Regions from separate parts of the Streptomyces sp. NPDC051364 genome, predicted to be linked through region 3. Evidence: riboswitches for the same ligand, from Rfam matches in the RefSeq annotation. Region 3 holds a riboswitch; each other region holds the start of a gene.
What was found. A riboswitch is a leader RNA that binds a small molecule or an ion and turns the genes downstream of it on or off. The one in region 3 is predicted to bind cobalamin.
Positions count from the first base shown of each region.

Region 1: another riboswitch for cobalamin. It lies ahead of cobN (cobaltochelatase subunit CobN); the one in region 3 lies ahead of metE (5-methyltetrahydropteroyltriglutamate--homocysteine S-methyltransferase).
Region 2: another riboswitch for cobalamin. It lies ahead of AB0M76_RS02245 (CbtB-domain containing protein); the one in region 3 lies ahead of metE (5-methyltetrahydropteroyltriglutamate--homocysteine S-methyltransferase).

Region 1 covers NZ_JBFBAH010000002.1:46,938-52,254, forward strand. The annotation lists gene cobN (cobaltochelatase subunit CobN) at 1-2,260, opposite strand, end outside; cobalamin riboswitch at 2,293-2,434, opposite strand; gene cobG (precorrin-3B synthase) at 2,629-3,930, shown strand; gene AB0M76_RS04115 (precorrin-8X methylmutase) at 3,927-4,574, shown strand; gene AB0M76_RS04120 (precorrin-2 C(20)-methyltransferase) at 4,571-5,317, shown strand, end outside.
Region 2 covers NZ_JBFBAH010000001.1:460,225-465,541, reverse strand. The annotation lists gene AB0M76_RS02260 (aspartate aminotransferase family protein) at 60-1,412, shown strand; gene pucL (factor-independent urate hydroxylase) at 1,667-2,584, shown strand; gene AB0M76_RS02250 (histidine phosphatase family protein) at 2,681-3,103, opposite strand; cobalamin riboswitch at 3,138-3,287, shown strand; gene AB0M76_RS02245 (CbtB-domain containing protein) at 3,324-3,536, shown strand; gene AB0M76_RS02240 (CbtA family protein) at 3,567-4,322, shown strand; gene AB0M76_RS02235 (hypothetical protein) at 4,344-4,589, shown strand; gene AB0M76_RS02230 (hypothetical protein) at 4,638-5,282, shown strand.
Region 3 covers NZ_JBFBAH010000022.1:99,900-105,216, reverse strand. The annotation lists gene AB0M76_RS32160 (3-hydroxybutyrate dehydrogenase) at 1-160, shown strand, start outside; gene AB0M76_RS32155 (HAD family acid phosphatase) at 276-959, shown strand; cobalamin riboswitch at 1,104-1,322, shown strand; gene metE (5-methyltetrahydropteroyltriglutamate--homocysteine S-methyltransferase) at 1,476-3,794, shown strand; gene AB0M76_RS32145 (cytochrome P450) at 3,894-5,132, opposite strand; gene AB0M76_RS32140 (FAD-dependent oxidoreductase) at 5,159-5,317, opposite strand, start outside.

The sequences.
Region 1 (5,317 bases), on a different contig from region 3:
CCGCCGAGTGGCCGGCGGCGAGCGAAGCCACCGCCTCCGGGGCCCAGTTCGCGTCCTCCATCGCCTGCACCAGCGCGCGGGCCGCCGCCTCCGCCTCGTCGGCGGTCGTACGGGTGGCCGCGGACTCGTCCAGGCCGAGCGCCTCGCGCAGGCCGGGCAGGGCCGTCGTACCGCCCCAGATCTGACGGGCGCGCAGGATCGCGAGGACCAGGTTGACCCGGGCCTCGCCGGTCGGGGCGCCGCCCAGGACGTGCAGGCCGTCGCGGATCTGGGCGTCCTTGACCTCGCACAGCCAGCCGTCGACGTGCAGCAGGAAGTCGTCGAAGCCCTCGTCGTCCGGGCGCTCCTCCAGACCCAGGTCGTGGTGGAGCTTCGCGGCCTGGATCAGGGTCCAGATCTGGGCGCGGATGGCCGGCAGCTTGGCCGGGTCCATCGCCGAGATCTGCGCGTACTCGTCCAGGTGCTGCTCCAGGCGCGCGATGTCGCCGTACGACTCCGCGCGCGCCATCGGCGGCACCAGGTGGTCGACCAGGGTGGCGTGCACGCGGCGCTTGGCCTGCGTGCCCTCGCCCGGGTCGTTGACCAGGAAGGGGTAGATGAGCGGCAGGTCGCCGAGCGCGGCGTCGGGCGCGCAGGCCGCCGACAGGCCGGCGTTCTTGCCCGGCAGCCACTCCAGGTTGCCGTGCTTGCCCAGGTGGATCATCGCGTCGGCGCCGAAGCCGCCGTCCTCGGCGCGCGCCTGGATCCAGCGGTAAGCGGCCAGGTAGTGGTGCGACGGCGGCAGGTCCGGGTCGTGGTAGATCGCGATCGGGTTCTCGCCGAAACCGCGCGGCGGCTGGATCAGGATGAGCAGGTTCCCGCGGCGCAGGGCCGCGAGGACGATGTCGCCCTCCGGGTTGGCGGAGCGGTCCACGAACATGTTGCCCGGGGCCTCGCCCCAGTGCTGCTCCACGCTGCCCCGCAGCTCGGCGGGGAGCTCGGCGAACCACCGCTTGTAGTCGGCGGCCGGGATGCGGACCGGGTTGCGGGCCAGCTGCTCCTCGGTCAGCCAGTCCTGGTCGTGGCCGCCGGCCTCGATCAGGGCGCGGATCAGCTCGTCGCCGTCGCCGGAGACCAGGCCCGGGATCTCCTCGACGGGGCCGAAGTCGTAGCCGCCCGCGATGAGGGTGCGCAGCAGCTCCACGGCGCTGGCCGGGGTGTCGAGGCCGACCGCGTTGCCGATGCGGGAGTGCTTGGTGGGGTACGCGGAGAGGACGAGCGCGAGCTTCTTGTCGCGCCGCTCGATGTGCCGGAGGCGGGCGTGCCGGACGGCGATGCCGGCGACGCGGGCAGCGCGCTCGGGGTCGGCCACGTAGGCGGGCAGGCCGTCCTCGTCGAGCTCCTTGAAGGAGAACGGGACGGTGATCAGACGGCCGTCGAACTCGGGCACGGCGACCTGCGTCGCGGCGTCGAGCGGGGACAGGCCCTCGTCGCTCTCCTCCCAGGCGCTGCGCGAGCCGGTCAGGCACAGGGCCTGCAGGATCGGGACGCCGAGCGCGGCCAGCGCGCCCGCGTCCCACGACTCGTCGTCGCCGCCCGCCGAGGCGGTGGCGGGCTTGGTGCCGCCGGCCGCGAGGACGGTGGTGACGACCGCGTCAGCCGACTCCAGCGCGGCGATCAGGTCCGGCTCCGGAGCGCGCAGGGAGGACACGTAGAGGGGGAGCGCCTGGGCGTCCTGGGCCTCGATCGCATCGCACAGGGCGTGCACGAAGGCGGTGTTGCCGCTCATCTGGTGGGCGCGGTAGTACAGCACGGCGATCCGCGGACCCTCGGTGGTCCCGGGCGTGCGCTCCAGCGGGCCCCAGGTCGGCGCGGCGGCCGGCGGCTCGAAGCCGTGGCCGGTGAGCAGCACGGTGTCGGAGAGGAACCGGGCCAGCTGGTCCAGGTTGGCGGGGCCGCCGTGGGCGAGGTAGCCGTGCGCCTCGGCCGCGATGCCGATCGGGACCGTGGAGGCCTCCATCAGCTGGGCGTCCGGGGCCTGTTCGCCGGTCAGGACCACCACCGGGCGGGTCTGGGCCGGCGCCAGGAGCAGGTCGAGGCCGTCCTGCCAGGCGCGCAGGCCGCCGAGGAGGCGTACGACGACCAGGTCGACGCCGTCGAGCAGCCCGGGCAGGTCGTCGAGGGGAAGGCGGGACGGGTTCGCGAACCGGTACGGCACGGGGCCGTCCGCGGCGCGGGCGCTGAGCAGATCGGTGTCGGACGTCGACAGCAGCAGGATCATGCGGCGGCAGGCCTTCCTCGGGGTTTCCGCGCCCCGGGCAGTGAGGACAGCGGGAGTTCCTGACTCACCCGGCGGATTGCTCTGCAGGGTTCACAGTGGCGGGACCGCGCCGGATTCGCACCGGGCTTCCTCCCGGCGGGCCATGTGGCTCCGCCGCTGGTCATCTTAGGTGGCGATCTCCCTGACCGGGAGTGGGGGTGGCCCGCGCCCGGGCGCCCGACCGGCGGACCCGCCCCCGCCCCCCGACCCCCCGCGCGCCCCCCCCGCTCCGCGGAGCGCCGAGCCCGCCCGCGCACCACCGCTGCGCGGAGGGGTGGGTGGTGACGGCCACAGGTCGGGGCGGGGGAATCGTGGGTATGCTCGCCGCCATGCCGCCCCAGCCCCCCTCCGCCGCATCGCGGGACGAACCCGTCATACGCGACCGCGGTGACGCCTGCCCCGGTGCGCTGCGGCTGCACGCCGCGGACGACGGGTTCCTGGCCCGGGTCCGGGTACCCGGCGGGATGCTCGACGCGGACGCGGCCTCGCTGCTGGCCGATGCCGCGGAGCGGCTCGGCGACGGGCACATCGACCTCACCTCCCGCGGCAATGCGCAACTGCGCGGCCTCGGGGCGGGCTGCGGCGGCGAACTGCAGTCCGTGCTCGTCCGCGCCGGCCTGCTGCCCGCGCCCACCCACGAGCGCGTCCGCAACATCGTCGCCTCGCCGCTGACCGGCCTCGACCGGCGCGGCCTGCCCGACGTGGCGCCCTGGGTCGCAGAGCTGGACCGGCTGCTGTGCACGAGCGCGCCCGCGGCCGGGCTGTCCGGCCGCTTCCTGTTCGCCCTCGACGACGGCCGCGGCGACGTCACCTCCCTCGCCGCGGACGTGAACCTGGTCGCCCGGGACGCCGACCGAACCCTGCTGTGGACGGCCGATCCGGCGGACGCCCTGCTCGTGGCCGCGGCCGACGCGCCCCGGGCCGCCCTCGTGGCCGCCGCGTACTTCCTCGACGCCGTCCGGGAAGCCGGTACCCGGGCCTGGCGGGTTGCCGAGCTGCCCGCCGAACATGCCCTGCTCTCCGGTGAGTTGGGTGTGCGGCTGGCCGCCGCCGGGATCGAGGCCGCCCTCGTACGGGAAGACGCCCGGCGCTCCCCGGCCCCTGAGCCCGGCATCGTCGAAGGGCCCCACGGCACCGCCGCGCTCAGCGTCCTCGCACCGCTGGGCCGCCTGACCACCGCGCAGTGGCGCCTGCTGGCCGGCCTCACGGGCCGCATCCGCCTGACCCCCTGGCGCGGCATCGTCGTCCCCGGCCTGCCCGCCCGCGCCGCAGCACAAGAGCTGGCCGCCCTCGCCGAGGCCGGGCTGGTCACCGCCCCTGACGACCCCTGGCGGTCCGTCACCGCCTGTACCGGACGCCCCGGTTGCGCCAAATCCCTCGCGGACGTACGCGCCGACGCGCGCGCCGCCGTCACCCGTGCGACCGGCCCCCTGCCCGTGCACTGGTCCGGGTGCGAACGCCGGTGTGGGCACCCCCGCGGTACCGCGTGGGTGGACGTGGTCGCCACACCCACGGGCTACGACCTCTCTGCGGCCGGCCGCACCCCGCGCCGCGGCCTCCAGACCTCCGAACTTCCCGCGGCCCTCGCGGACGCACGCCGCACCACCTCCCACGACGCAGCGAAGAAATGAGCGAGTACACAGTGTTCGAGTACGAGAAGGACGGCGCGGCGATCTACCGCCAGTCCTTTGCCACGATCCGCGCCGAGGCGGACCTCTCCGGGCTGCCCGCCTCCGTCGCCCAGGTCGCGGTACGCATGATTCACGCCTGCGGAATGACCGACCTGCCCCAGGACCTCGGCTACACCCCCGACGTCGTGCTGCGCGCGCGTGCCGCCCTGACCGCCGGCGCGCCGATCCTCTGCGACGTGCAGATGGTCGCCAGCGGGGTCACCCGCAAGCGGCTGCCCGCCGACAACGAGGTGATCTGCACCCTCTCCGACCCGGCCGTGCCCGCCCTCGCCGCGAAGATGGGCACCACGCGCAGCGCCGCCGCCCTCGAAGTCTGGCGCGACCGCGGCCTGCTGGAGGGCTCCGTGATCGCCGTCGGCAACGCGCCGACCGCGCTGTTCCGGCTGCTCGAGATGATCGAGGAGGGCGCCCCGCGCCCCGCCGCCGTCATCGGCGTCCCGGTCGGCTTCATCGGCGCCGCCGAGTCCAAGGACGCGCTCGCCGCCCACGTCTCCGGCCTCGACCACCTGATCGTGCGCGGCCGGCGCGGCGGCAGCGCCATCGCGGCCGCCGCCGTCAACGCGATCGCGAGCGAGGAAGAATGAGCAGCGCAGCCAGCACCGCAGCCCGCACCGGAAAGCTGTACGGCGTCGGGCTCGGCCCCGGCGACCCCTCCCTGATGACCCTCCGGGCCGTCCAGGTCATCGCCGAGGCCGATGTCGTCGCGTACCACAGCGCCCGCCACGGCCGCTCGATCGCCCGCTCGATCGCCGCCGAGCACCTGCGCGCGGACCACGTCGAGGAGCCGCTGGTCTATCCGGTCACCACCGAGACCACCGACCACCCAGGCGGCTACCAGGGGGCGATGGAGGAGTTCTACGAGGAGTCCGCCGCCCGGCTGGCCGCGCACCTGGAGGCCGGCCGGACCGTCGCCGTGCTCGCCGAGGGAGACCCGCTCTTCTACGGCTCGTACATGCACATGCACAAGCGGCTCGCCGACCGCTACGAGGCCGAGGTGATCCCCGGGGTGACGTCGGTGAGCGCCGCCGCCGCCCGGCTCGGCACCCCGCTCGTCGAGGGCGAGGAGGTGCTGACGATCCTGCCCGGCACCCTGCCGGAGGAGGAGCTCACCGCCCGCCTCGCCGCCACGGACTCCGCGGTCGTGATGAAGCTCGGCCGCACCTTCCCCGCCGTGCGCCGGGCCATGGAGGGCAGCGGGCGGCTGGCGGAGGCCCGGTACGTCGAGCGCGCCACCATGGCGGGCGAGCGGACCGGCGTCCTCGCCGACACCGACCCCGACAGCGTCCCGTACTTCGCCGTCGCCGTCGTGCCCAGCCGCATCGGCAAC
Region 2 (5,317 bases), on a different contig from region 3:
TGGCGCACGGGGTACCGACCCTCCCCGGGGTCCGCATCGTGGACAACTACGCTCGGGATATGAACGCAGAAGCCGCCGACGCGCTCGCCGCCGTGAAAGACGCCGACCGGAAGCATGTTTTCCATTCCTGGTCGGCGCAGGAGCTCATCGACCCGCTCGCCGTGGCCGGGGCCGAGGGCTCGTACTTCTGGGACTACCAGGGCAACCGCTACCTCGACTTCTCGAGCGCCCTCGTCTACACCAACATCGGCTACCAGCACCCCAAGGTGACGGCGGCCATCCAGGAGCAGGCGGCCAAGCTCTGCACCGTCGCGCCCGGCTTCGCCGTCGACGTCCGCTCGGAAGCGGCCCGGCTGATCGCCGAGCGCACCCCGGGCGACCTCGACAAGATCTTCTTCACCAACGCGGGCGCCGAGGCCGTCGAGAACGCCGTACGGATGGCCCGGCTGCACACCGGCCGGCCCAAGGTGCTGTCCGCGTACCGCTCGTACCACGGGGCCACGTCCACCGCGATCAACCTGACCGGTGACGCCCGCCGCTTCGGCAACGACAGCGCGACCGCCGGTGTCGTGCACTTCTGGGGGCCCTTCGCCTACCGCTCGCCCTTCTACGCGGCCACCGAGGCCGAGGAGTGCGAGCGCGCCCTGCGCCACCTCGAGGACACCATCGTCTTCGAAGGCCCGCAGTCCATCGCCGCGATCATCCTGGAGACCGTCGGCGGCGCCCCGGGCGTGCTCGTGCACCCGGACGGCTACCTGGCGGGCGTGCGTGAGCTCTGCGACCGCTTCGGCATCGTCTTCATCCTCGACGAGATCATGGTCGGCTTCGGCCGGACCGGGCGGTGGTTCGCCTCCGAGCACTGGGGCGTCACCCCCGACCTGATCTGCTTCGCCAAGGGCGTGACCAGCGGATACGTCCCACTCGGCGGGGTCGCCATCTCGGCCGCCATCGCCGAGACCTTCGCCCGCCGGCCCTACCCGGGCGGGCTGACGTACTCCGGGCACGTGCTGGCCTGCGGAGCCGCCGTGGCGACGATCAACGTCATGGAGGAGGAGGGCATCGTCGAGCAGTCCGCCCGCACCGGCGCGGAGCTGCTGGGGCCGGGCCTGCGCGCCCTCGCCGAGAAGCACCCGTCGGTCGGGGAGGTCCGCGGTCTGGGCACGTTCTGGGCCCTGGAGCTCGTACGGGACCGGCAGACGCGCGAGCCGCTCGTCCCGTACAACGCCTCCGGGGCGGACAACGCGCCGATGGCCGAGTTCGCCGCCGCCTGCAAGAAGGGCGGGCTGTGGCCGCTGACCGCCGGCAACCGCATCCACATCGCCCCGCCCTGCAACATCGGCCCGCAGGACGTGGCCAAGGGCCTCGCGATCCTCGACGAGGCGCTGTCGGTCGCGGATACGCACACCGTCTGACCTGCTGCGCTGTGCGGTCGCCCAAGCCGTGGGTGCCGGTGTTCGGACGATCTGTACGGGTAACAACGCCGTTCGCGCATGTTGCAATCCGAAGCAGCACCTACGGACCGGGATGCACGTCAGTCCCGGGGCGGCCCCTCGGGGCCGAACGGCGGGGAGCGGGACGTCCTGCGGTCGGGGGCGGCGCTGGACGCCGGGCGTACGGGATCCAGACCACCGGACTCCGTGTTCCCGAGGCACCGAAGGAAGACACCATGAGCAAGCACGTCCTGGCGCAGAACCAGTACGGCAAGGCCGAGAACCGCATCGTCAAGGTCACCCGCAAGGGCGGCGACGGGTCTTGGCACGAGATCCGCGACCTCAACGTCTCGGTCGCGCTCCGCGGCGAGTTCCGCGACGTCCACCTGACCGGCGACAACGCCAACTGCCTGCCCACGGACACCACCAAGAACACGGTGTACGCCTTCGGCAAGGAGCACGGGATCGCCTCCCCCGAGGCCTTCGGCATCCTGCTCGCGAAGCACTTCGTCTCCTCCCAGTCGCCGATCCGCGAGGCGCAGATCCGGATCGAGGAGTACGTCTGGGAGCGGATCCCGGTCCCGACGCGCAAGGAGCAGCACTCCTTCGTCCGCAAGGGCCAGGAGGTGCGCACCGCGCAGATCACGTACAGCGAGACGACCGGCCTGCAGGTCATCTCGGGTCTGAAGGACCTGACGGTGATGAACTCGACCAACTCCGAGTTCCACGGCTACATCAAGGACAAGTACACGACGCTCAAGGAGGCGTACGACCGCATCCTGGCGACCAAGGTCACCGCGCGCTGGGCGCACTCGGCGCTGGCCGCGGACGACTCCGCGTACGACTGGGACCAGTCGTACAAGAAGGTCCGCAAGAACATGCTGGAAGCGTTCGCCGAGACCTACTCGTACTCGCTGCAGCAGACCCTCAACCAGATGGCCGAGCGGGTGCTCGACCACTGCCCGCGGGTCAACGAGGTACGCCTGAACCTCCCCAACAAGCACCACTTCCTCGTCGACCTGGAGCCCTTCGGCCTCAAGAACGACAACGAGGTCTACTTCGCGGCGGACCGGATGTACGGCCTGATCGAGGGCACCGTGCACCGCGACGGCGTGCAGCCGGTGATCGCGACGAGCGACTGGATCGTCGCCTGAGTCGCGTAAGTCGCGTAACGGCTCCCGCATACGTTCGGCCCGGACCGCGTCGCGGGGTCCGGGCCGTTCTGCTGCCTGCGGCCCGTTCTGCTCCGGCTACTTCCCGACCGGCTGTCCGAGCTGAAGGTTCCACCGCCCCAGCCGCCCGGTGAGGCTGGTCACCGTGTCCGGCCGTACGTCGAGGCGCCAGAAAGCGGCGGCCGGCAGCTCCAGCGCGGACACGACGGCCGCCCGGACGACGGCCTGGTCGACCACGGCGCGATGCGTGCCGGTGGGCAGGGCGGCGAGGGCGGCGCCGACGCGGGCGATCAGCGCGGTGACGGACTCCCCGCCGGGCGGCGCGTAGTCGGGGTCCGCCAGCCAGCTCCGGACGGCGGCCGGATCCTCGGCGGCGACCTCGTCCAGGGTCCGCCCGGCCCACTCCCCCGTGTCCGGGCCCTGCAGGCCCGCGTACTGCGGGCAGGGGTCGCCGTGGCCGAAGCGCACCTGTCGTGAGGCGTCCTCGAATGGACGTCTCACGAACTGAACTCGTACTACGTCGCTCTTCATAAGGGGAGCGTAAACGCGGTACGGTCTCGGACGACAACCTAAAAAAGACGACGGTATGACGGAAGTACCGGTGAAAATCCGGCACGGTCGCGCCACTGTGAATCCTCCCGGAGGGGGAGGAGAAGTCAGACCCGCCATGTCGTCGCTAGCACCACTGACCGGGACGCGTGTTCCCTCTGGAGGTTCTGCCATGGCTCACTCCGCCGTGCCCACGACGGCCCCTGCCGTCACCCCGATCTCGCTCTCCGCGCTCGCCCCCTGGGCCCTGTTCGTCGGCGTCCTGATGCTGGTCCTGCTCTACCTCGTCGGTGCCGAGCAGGGCGCCACCGCGCTCTTCGAGGGCGACACCGTCCACGAGTGGATGCACGACGGTCGCCACCTCCTCGGCTTCCCCTGCCACTGATCTCCGCCTCGGCAAGGGAAGAACCGAACCATGAACTCCATCTCCCCCCGCGTCCTGCTGGTGCGGGGCATGCTGGCCGGACTGCTCGCCGGCGTGGCGGCGTTCCTCGTCGCGTACGTCCTCGGTGAGGCCAAGGTCGACGCGGCGATCGCCATCGAGGAGGCGGGCCACGCCGCCCACGAGCACGGCGAGGAGGCGGCCCCGGTCAGCCGGGCCCTCCAGGCCACGGCAGGCCTTGGCACCGGCACGCTCCTGTACGGGATCGCGCTCGGCGGGATCGCCGCGCTCGTGTTCTGCTACGCCCTGGGCCGGATCGGCCGCTTCGGCCCTCGGGCCACGGCCCTGCTGGTCTCGGGCGGCCTGTTCGTCGCCTTCAACCTGGTGCCGTTCCTCAAGTACCCGTCCAACCCGCCGGCCGTCGGGGACCCCGACACCGTCGTCCGGAGGACCACCCTCTACATCCTGATGATCGCGTTGAGCGCGCTGCTGTCGGCGGGCGCGCTCATCCTGGGCCGGCGCCTGGCGCCCAAGCTCGGGAACTGGAACGCCTCGATCGTCGCCTCGGTCGGCTTCGTCGCGGTGGTCGCCATCGCCTACGCGGCCCTGCCCGGCATCAACGAGGTCCCGGCGGACTTCCCGGCCGCCCTGATCTGGCAGTTCCGCCTCGCGACCGTGGCCATCCAGGTCGCGATGTGGACGACTTTCGGCCTGGCCTTCGGTTTTCTTGCCGAACGGGCCCTTGCCCCGGCCGCCGCACCCCAGGAGGCTGTACAGCCCGCGAGCTGACGATGAGGGGGCCGGTAGTACATGCAGACGGCGATCTGGGAATGGCGCGGCTGGACGGGCGCCGTCCCGTTCTGGCTCAACACCGTTCTGCTGCTCCTGGCCCCTTTCACCGCCGCCACGCTGCTGGCCCAGGTCGGCATCATCACGGCCCTGGCCGCCCTCGGCGGCCTGGCCCGCCACCTCTGGTTCGGCGACTACGGCCACCCGGCCATCCACCTCGCCGCCGCCCTCATGGGGGCGGCGGCGATCGTTTTCGTCCTCGTCTGACCCTCCCCGGCCCCGGGTGCGCCGCCCCGGACTCACAGGGTCGGGTCCATGAGCTTCAGCGTGTACGCCCGCCGGGTGCGGGACCACACGCTGCCGCACGCCCGCCGGCGGAGCGCATTGCGCAGCGCCGTCGTCCTGTTCAAGCCCTTCGGGTTCCAGGCGACCTGGTCCTACCTCGGCACCGTCGGGGACCTGGACCGGGACGGGGACGCGCTGCTGCGGGCGCTGAAGAAGCTCGAGTCGAGCCGGGACGCGGGGATTGCCGAGCGGGCCGCGTTCGCCGAGCGGCGGCGCGAGGAGAAGCGGATCCTGCACCGGCAGCGTCCCTCGGCCGCCGACACGGAGTTCTTTCGGGGGCCCCGCTGGCCCGGGCCCGACGGGCATCGGGCGGCGGTCCACGAGGTCGCCCGGCTCTGGCGCGCTCACGCCGGGCCGGTTCCCGAACTGCCGCCGGGGGCCACCGGGGCGGCCGGCCTCGACATCGTGGTGTGCGGGCACGTCCTCTTGTACCTGATGGCCGGCGGCCGTCTGGACCGGTACCGGCTGGATGCGGTCGAGGAGTGTCTGCCGGAATTGCGCCGCTGGGCCTCGCTGCCATCCCCGCACGACGCGGCATGCACGCACTTCCGGCGTCTGCTGAGGTTGGCCGAGCTGATCCTCAACGACCCCGACGGCGCTGCGCGGCCGCAGTAGCCGGTCTGCCGTCCACCCGTGCGCGGTGCGTGGTG
Region 3 (5,317 bases):
CGGCGACGTGCTGTCCGAGGTGCTGCTCAACCGGTCCGCGATCAAGCGCCTGATCGAGCCCGAGGAGGTCGCCGCGGCCGCGGTGTGGCTGTGCGGGCCCCATGCCGGGTACCTCACCGGAACCTCGCTCCCCCTCGACGGAGGGTGGACCGCCACGTGAAGCGGGACGGCCACCAAAAATTAACTACCGGTCAGTAGACAGGGAGGGCGGGCATGCGGATTCTGGCCCCGTACATGTCATTTCGGCCAATGAAGCCCATGAGGAGCGCCCCCACATGCGCAGCACCCACGCCCGCATCCGCACGCTCGGAACCGCCACCGGCACGGCCGCGGCCACCGTCGTCCTGATGCTGGCCCCTGCCGCCTCCGCCCAAGCCGCCCCGGTCCCCACCCCGGCCCCGGCTGCCGCCCCGGCCGCGGCGACGGCCTCCGCGCCCGGCGGCAACGCGCTCATCCGCGGTATCGACTACGGCACCTGGAAGCGCGATGTCGCCGCCGTCATGGCCACGGCCCGCCCGTACGTCGAGCAGCGCATCGCCCAGTCGCCCGCCGGCGAGAAGCCCGCGATCGTCCTCGACATCGACAACTCCTCGCTGGAGACGGACTTCCACTGGTTCTGGACGTTCCCGACCCCGGCGATCTCCGAGGTCCGCGACCTGACCGGGTACGCGAACGAGCGCGGCGTCGCCATCATCTTCGTCACCGCCCGACCGGGGATCATCCACTCCCTCACCGAGCACAACCTCAAGGCGGTCGGCTACCCCGTCTCGGACCTGTACGTCCGGGACCTGCCCGATCTCTTCAGCGAGGTCAGCACCTACAAGACGGCCAAGCGCGCCGAGATCGAGGCCCGCGGCTACACGATCATCGCCAACATCGGCAACAACAACAGCGATCTGGTCGGCGGGCACGCGGAGCGCACCTTCAAGCTGCCGGACTACGACGGCAAGCTCTCTTAGTCGCTTTTCGGCCCCGCTGCCAAGGGTCCCCGCCGCCGGCCGCCTGCACACAGAGGCGGCCGGCGGCGGCGCACCGGGGGGCGGGGCGTCTCATTGCCGTGTCCGCATGGTGATCACACCTGTCCGCCGCCCGGCGGCTGCCCTTAGGCTGACTCCGCAGCTGGTTCGCCCCGTCCTCCAGGCGGGATGCGTCGCAAGAGGGAACCCGGTGGGAATCCGGGACTGCCCCGCAGCGGTGAGCGGGAACGACCGCCGTCATACGCACTGGGCCCGGACGGGTCTGGGAAGCGACGGCCAGTAGGAGTCTCGTACGACGAGACGTGCCCGCGAGTCCGAAGACCTGCCCGTTGCCCGCACGCGACCGTTCGCGTGCGGTGATCCCGGTGACTTCGTGGGCGGGTCGGCGTGCACATTCAGGCGGGCACAGGTGGTCCGTCCGGTTCGTCACTCCTTCGCCCCGGTTTCCCCGGGATCCGTCGCAAGACGCGCACACGCATGCTCGCGAAGGAGAGTCACGTGACAACCGAGTCCGCTGCCACGGCCGTACGCGCCACCGTGTACGGATACCCCCGCCAGGGGCCGAACCGGGAACTGAAGAAGGCCGTCGAGGGCTACTGGAACGGCCGCGTCGGCGCCGCCGCCCTCCGGGAGACCGCCCGCGAACTGCGCCGGAGCGCCTGGCAGCAGCTGGCAGATGCCGGAATCCACGAGGTCCCGACCGGCGACTTCTCGTACTACGACCACGTACTGGACACCAGTCTCATGGTCGGCGCCGTCCCCGCCCGCCACCGCGCCGCCGTCGAGGCCGACCCTCTGGACGGGTACTTCGCGATGGCCCGCGGCACGCAGGATGTGGCGCCGCTGGAGATGACCAAGTGGTTCGACACCAACTACCACTTCCTCGTCCCGGAGTTGGGGCCGGACACCGTCTTCACCGCCGACCCCGCCAAGCAGGTGGCGGAACTGCGCGAAGCCCTTGCGCTCGGGCACCGCGCCCGGCCCGTCCTGCTGGGACCGGTCACGTACCTGCTGCTGGCCAAGCCCGCCCCCGGCGTCTGCGACGACTTCGTGCCGCTCACGCTGCTGGACCGGCTGCTGCCCGTGTACGCCCAGGTGCTGGCCGAGCTGCGCGCGGCCGGGGCCGAGTGGGTGCAGCTCGACGAGCCCGCCCTGGTCCAGGACCGCACCCCCGCCGAGCTGAACGTCGCCACCCGCACCTACCGGGAGCTCGGCGCCCTGACGGAGCGCCCGAAACTGCTCGTCGCCTCGTACTTCGACCGGCTGGGCGAGGCCCTGCCCGTCCTCGCCAAGGCCCCCGTCGAAGGCCTGGCGCTCGATTTCACCGGGGCCGCCGCCGCGAACCTGGCGGACCTCGCCGCGGTGGGCGGGCTGCCGGGCAAGCGCCTCGTCGCCGGCGTGGTCGACGGCCGCAACATCTGGATCAACGACCTCCAGAAGTCGCTGACCACCCTGGGCACCCTGCTCGTCCTCGCCGGCCGGGTCGACGTCGCCGCGTCCTGCTCGCTGCTGCACGTCCCGCTGGACGCCGCCGTCGAACGCGACATCGACCTGCAGATCCGCCGCTGGCTGGCCTTCGCCCGGCAGAAGACCGCCGAGATCGCCACCCTCGCCCGCGGCCTCGGCCAGGGGCCCGCCTCGATCGCGGCCGAACTCGCCGCCAACCGCGCCGACCTGGCCTCCCGTTCGAACTCCCCGCTCACCTGCGACCCCGCGGTACGGACCCGTACGGCGGCGATCGGCGAAGCCGATGCCCGCCGTGCCCAGCCGTACGCCGAACGCTCCGCCGCCCAGCGCGCCCTCCTGGGCCTGCCGCTGCTGCCGACCACGACCATCGGCTCCTTCCCGCAGACCGCCGAACTCCGCACCGCCCGCGCCGACCTGCGCTCGGGCCGGATCGGCACGGCCGGCTACGAGGAGCGCATCGAGGACGAGATCCGCGAGGTCATCGCCTTCCAGGAGAAGGCCGGCATCGACGTCCTCGTGCACGGCGAGCCAGAACGCAACGACATGGTGCAGTACTTCGCGGAGCAGCTCACCGGGTACCTGGCCACCCGGCACGGCTGGGTCCAGTCGTACGGCACCCGTTACGTCCGCCCGCCCGTCCTGGCCGGGGACATCTCCCGTCCCGATCCGATGACCGTGCGCTGGACGACGTACGCCCAGGCGCAGACGGCCCGGCCGGTCAAGGGCATGCTGACCGGCCCGGTCACCATGCTCGCGTGGTCCTTCGTACGGGACGACCAGCCGCTCGGGGACACGGCACGGCAGGTGGCGCTCGCCCTGCGCGACGAGGTCGGGGACCTGGAGGCCGCGGGCACTTCGGTGATCCAGGTGGACGAGCCCGCGCTGCGGGAGACGCTGCCGCTGCGCGCCGCCGACCGTGCGGAATACCTGGCGTGGGCCACCGAGGCCTTCCGGCTCGCCGTCTCCGGGGTACGGCCGGACACGCAGATCCACACGCACATGTGCTACGCGGAGTTCGGCGACATCCTCCGGGCCATCGACGACCTCGACGCCGACGTGATCAGCCTGGAGGCCGCGCGTTCGCACATGCAGGTGGCCGACGAGCTCGCCGGCGCCGGATACCCGCGGGAGGTGGGTCCGGGTGTCTGGGACATCCACTCGCCGCGCATCCCGTCCGCCGTGGAGGCGGCCGCGCTGCTGCGCAAGGGGCTCGAGGCCATTCCGGCCGAGCGGCTGTGGGTCAATCCCGACTGCGGCCTGAAGACCCGCGGCTGGCCCGAGACCCGTGCCTCCCTGGCGAGCCTGGTGGCGGCGGCCCGCGAGGTCCGGGGTGAACTCACCGGCTCCTGACCGGTCCTGACTGCCCGTACGAAGCGTCTGCTCCGGTCCTTCCCGCGGACCGGAGCCACACGTTGAGCCGTACCCGCTCCCGGGCTCGGCTCCACTGCTTCAGGGACGGATCCCGTCGCACGTAACCTGGAGGTGGCGCGGGCCGCGCAGGACCGCGTTCTGCCGGTAGGGCGGCGGGTCCTCGACCAGGCGCGGGTTCTCCAGGCGGCGGGCCAGCTCGCTCAGCGCGAGCTGCGCCTCCAGCCGGGCCAGCGGGGCGCCGAAACAGCTGTGGATGCCGCTGCCGAGGCCCAGGTGCTGGATGTCCTTGCGGTACGGGTCGAAGCGGTCGGGGTTCTCGAAGCGGTGCGGGTCCCGGTTGCCGGAGGCGAGGATCAGCCACATCGAGGAGCCCTTGGGGATGGTCACCCCGCGGACCTCGATGTCGACGAGCGGGGTGCGCTGCGGCAGCAGCTGCACCGGCGGCTCGAACCTCAGCAGCTCCTCCACCATCGGCACCGCGAGCCCGGGCGTCTCGCGCAGCTGCTTCAGCACGTCCGGGTTGCGCAGCAGCGTGAGCATCCCGTTGGTGATCAGGTTGACGGTGGTCTCGTGGCCCGCGATCAGCAGCAGGGCGGCCGTGCTGAGCAGCTCCATCGTGCTCATCGATTCGTCCTGGCCGTGCCCGACGGCCAGTTGGGAGAGCATGTCGTCGCCGGGGTTCTTGCGGCGCTCCTCGATCAGCCCGGCCAGGTACATGCCCAGTTCCATCCGGGCGTCGTGGGTGGTCTTGTCGCGTTCCTTCGGGTCGGCGCCCGGGTCGGGGTCCAGGCTCGCGGCCAGGGTGTCGGCCCAGACGTGGAACCGCGGCTCGTCCTCGCGCGGCACACCGAGCAGCCGGCAGATCATGGTGACGGGGAACGGGTAGGCGAACTGATCGACCAGGTCGATCCGGCCCGGGTCGGCGAGGTTGTCGATGAGACCGGTGACGATGCCCTTGAGATCGTCGCGCATGCCGTCGATGCGGTGCGGGGAGTGCGGCGGCCCGAAGGGCCGGTTGGTCATCCGGCGCAGCCGGTCGTGTTCCGGGGGGTCCAGCTTCAGGAAGCTCGGAGGCAGGGTCGCGGCCCCCTCCTCCTCGCCCTCGGCCAGCGGATCCCCCGCCGTCGCGGCCAGGTTGCGGGCCTCGGAGCTGAGCCGCGGGTCGTGCAGCAGGCTCTGGATGTCGTGGTAGGTGCTGATGGCGTACGGGCCGTCCCCGTCGTGGAACACCGGGGTCTTGCGCAGTTCCGCGTACAGCGGGTACGGGTTCGCGCGGTTGGAGTAGTCGAGGATGTCGCTCAGGATGCCTTGCTTCATGCCGGGTCCTCCGGAGGGCGGGCGGGTCAGTGCCCGGCGGGGGTGAACGTCATCCGCCGGTCGGCCGGCGAATATCCGCTGAGGGTGATCGTCGGTCCGTGCGTGGGCACGGACGGGTCGGGGAAGTCCGCGGGGAGGGGCTTCTGCCCTTCGGGGCGCCGGTCGACCGTGGGGAACGGCGGCGG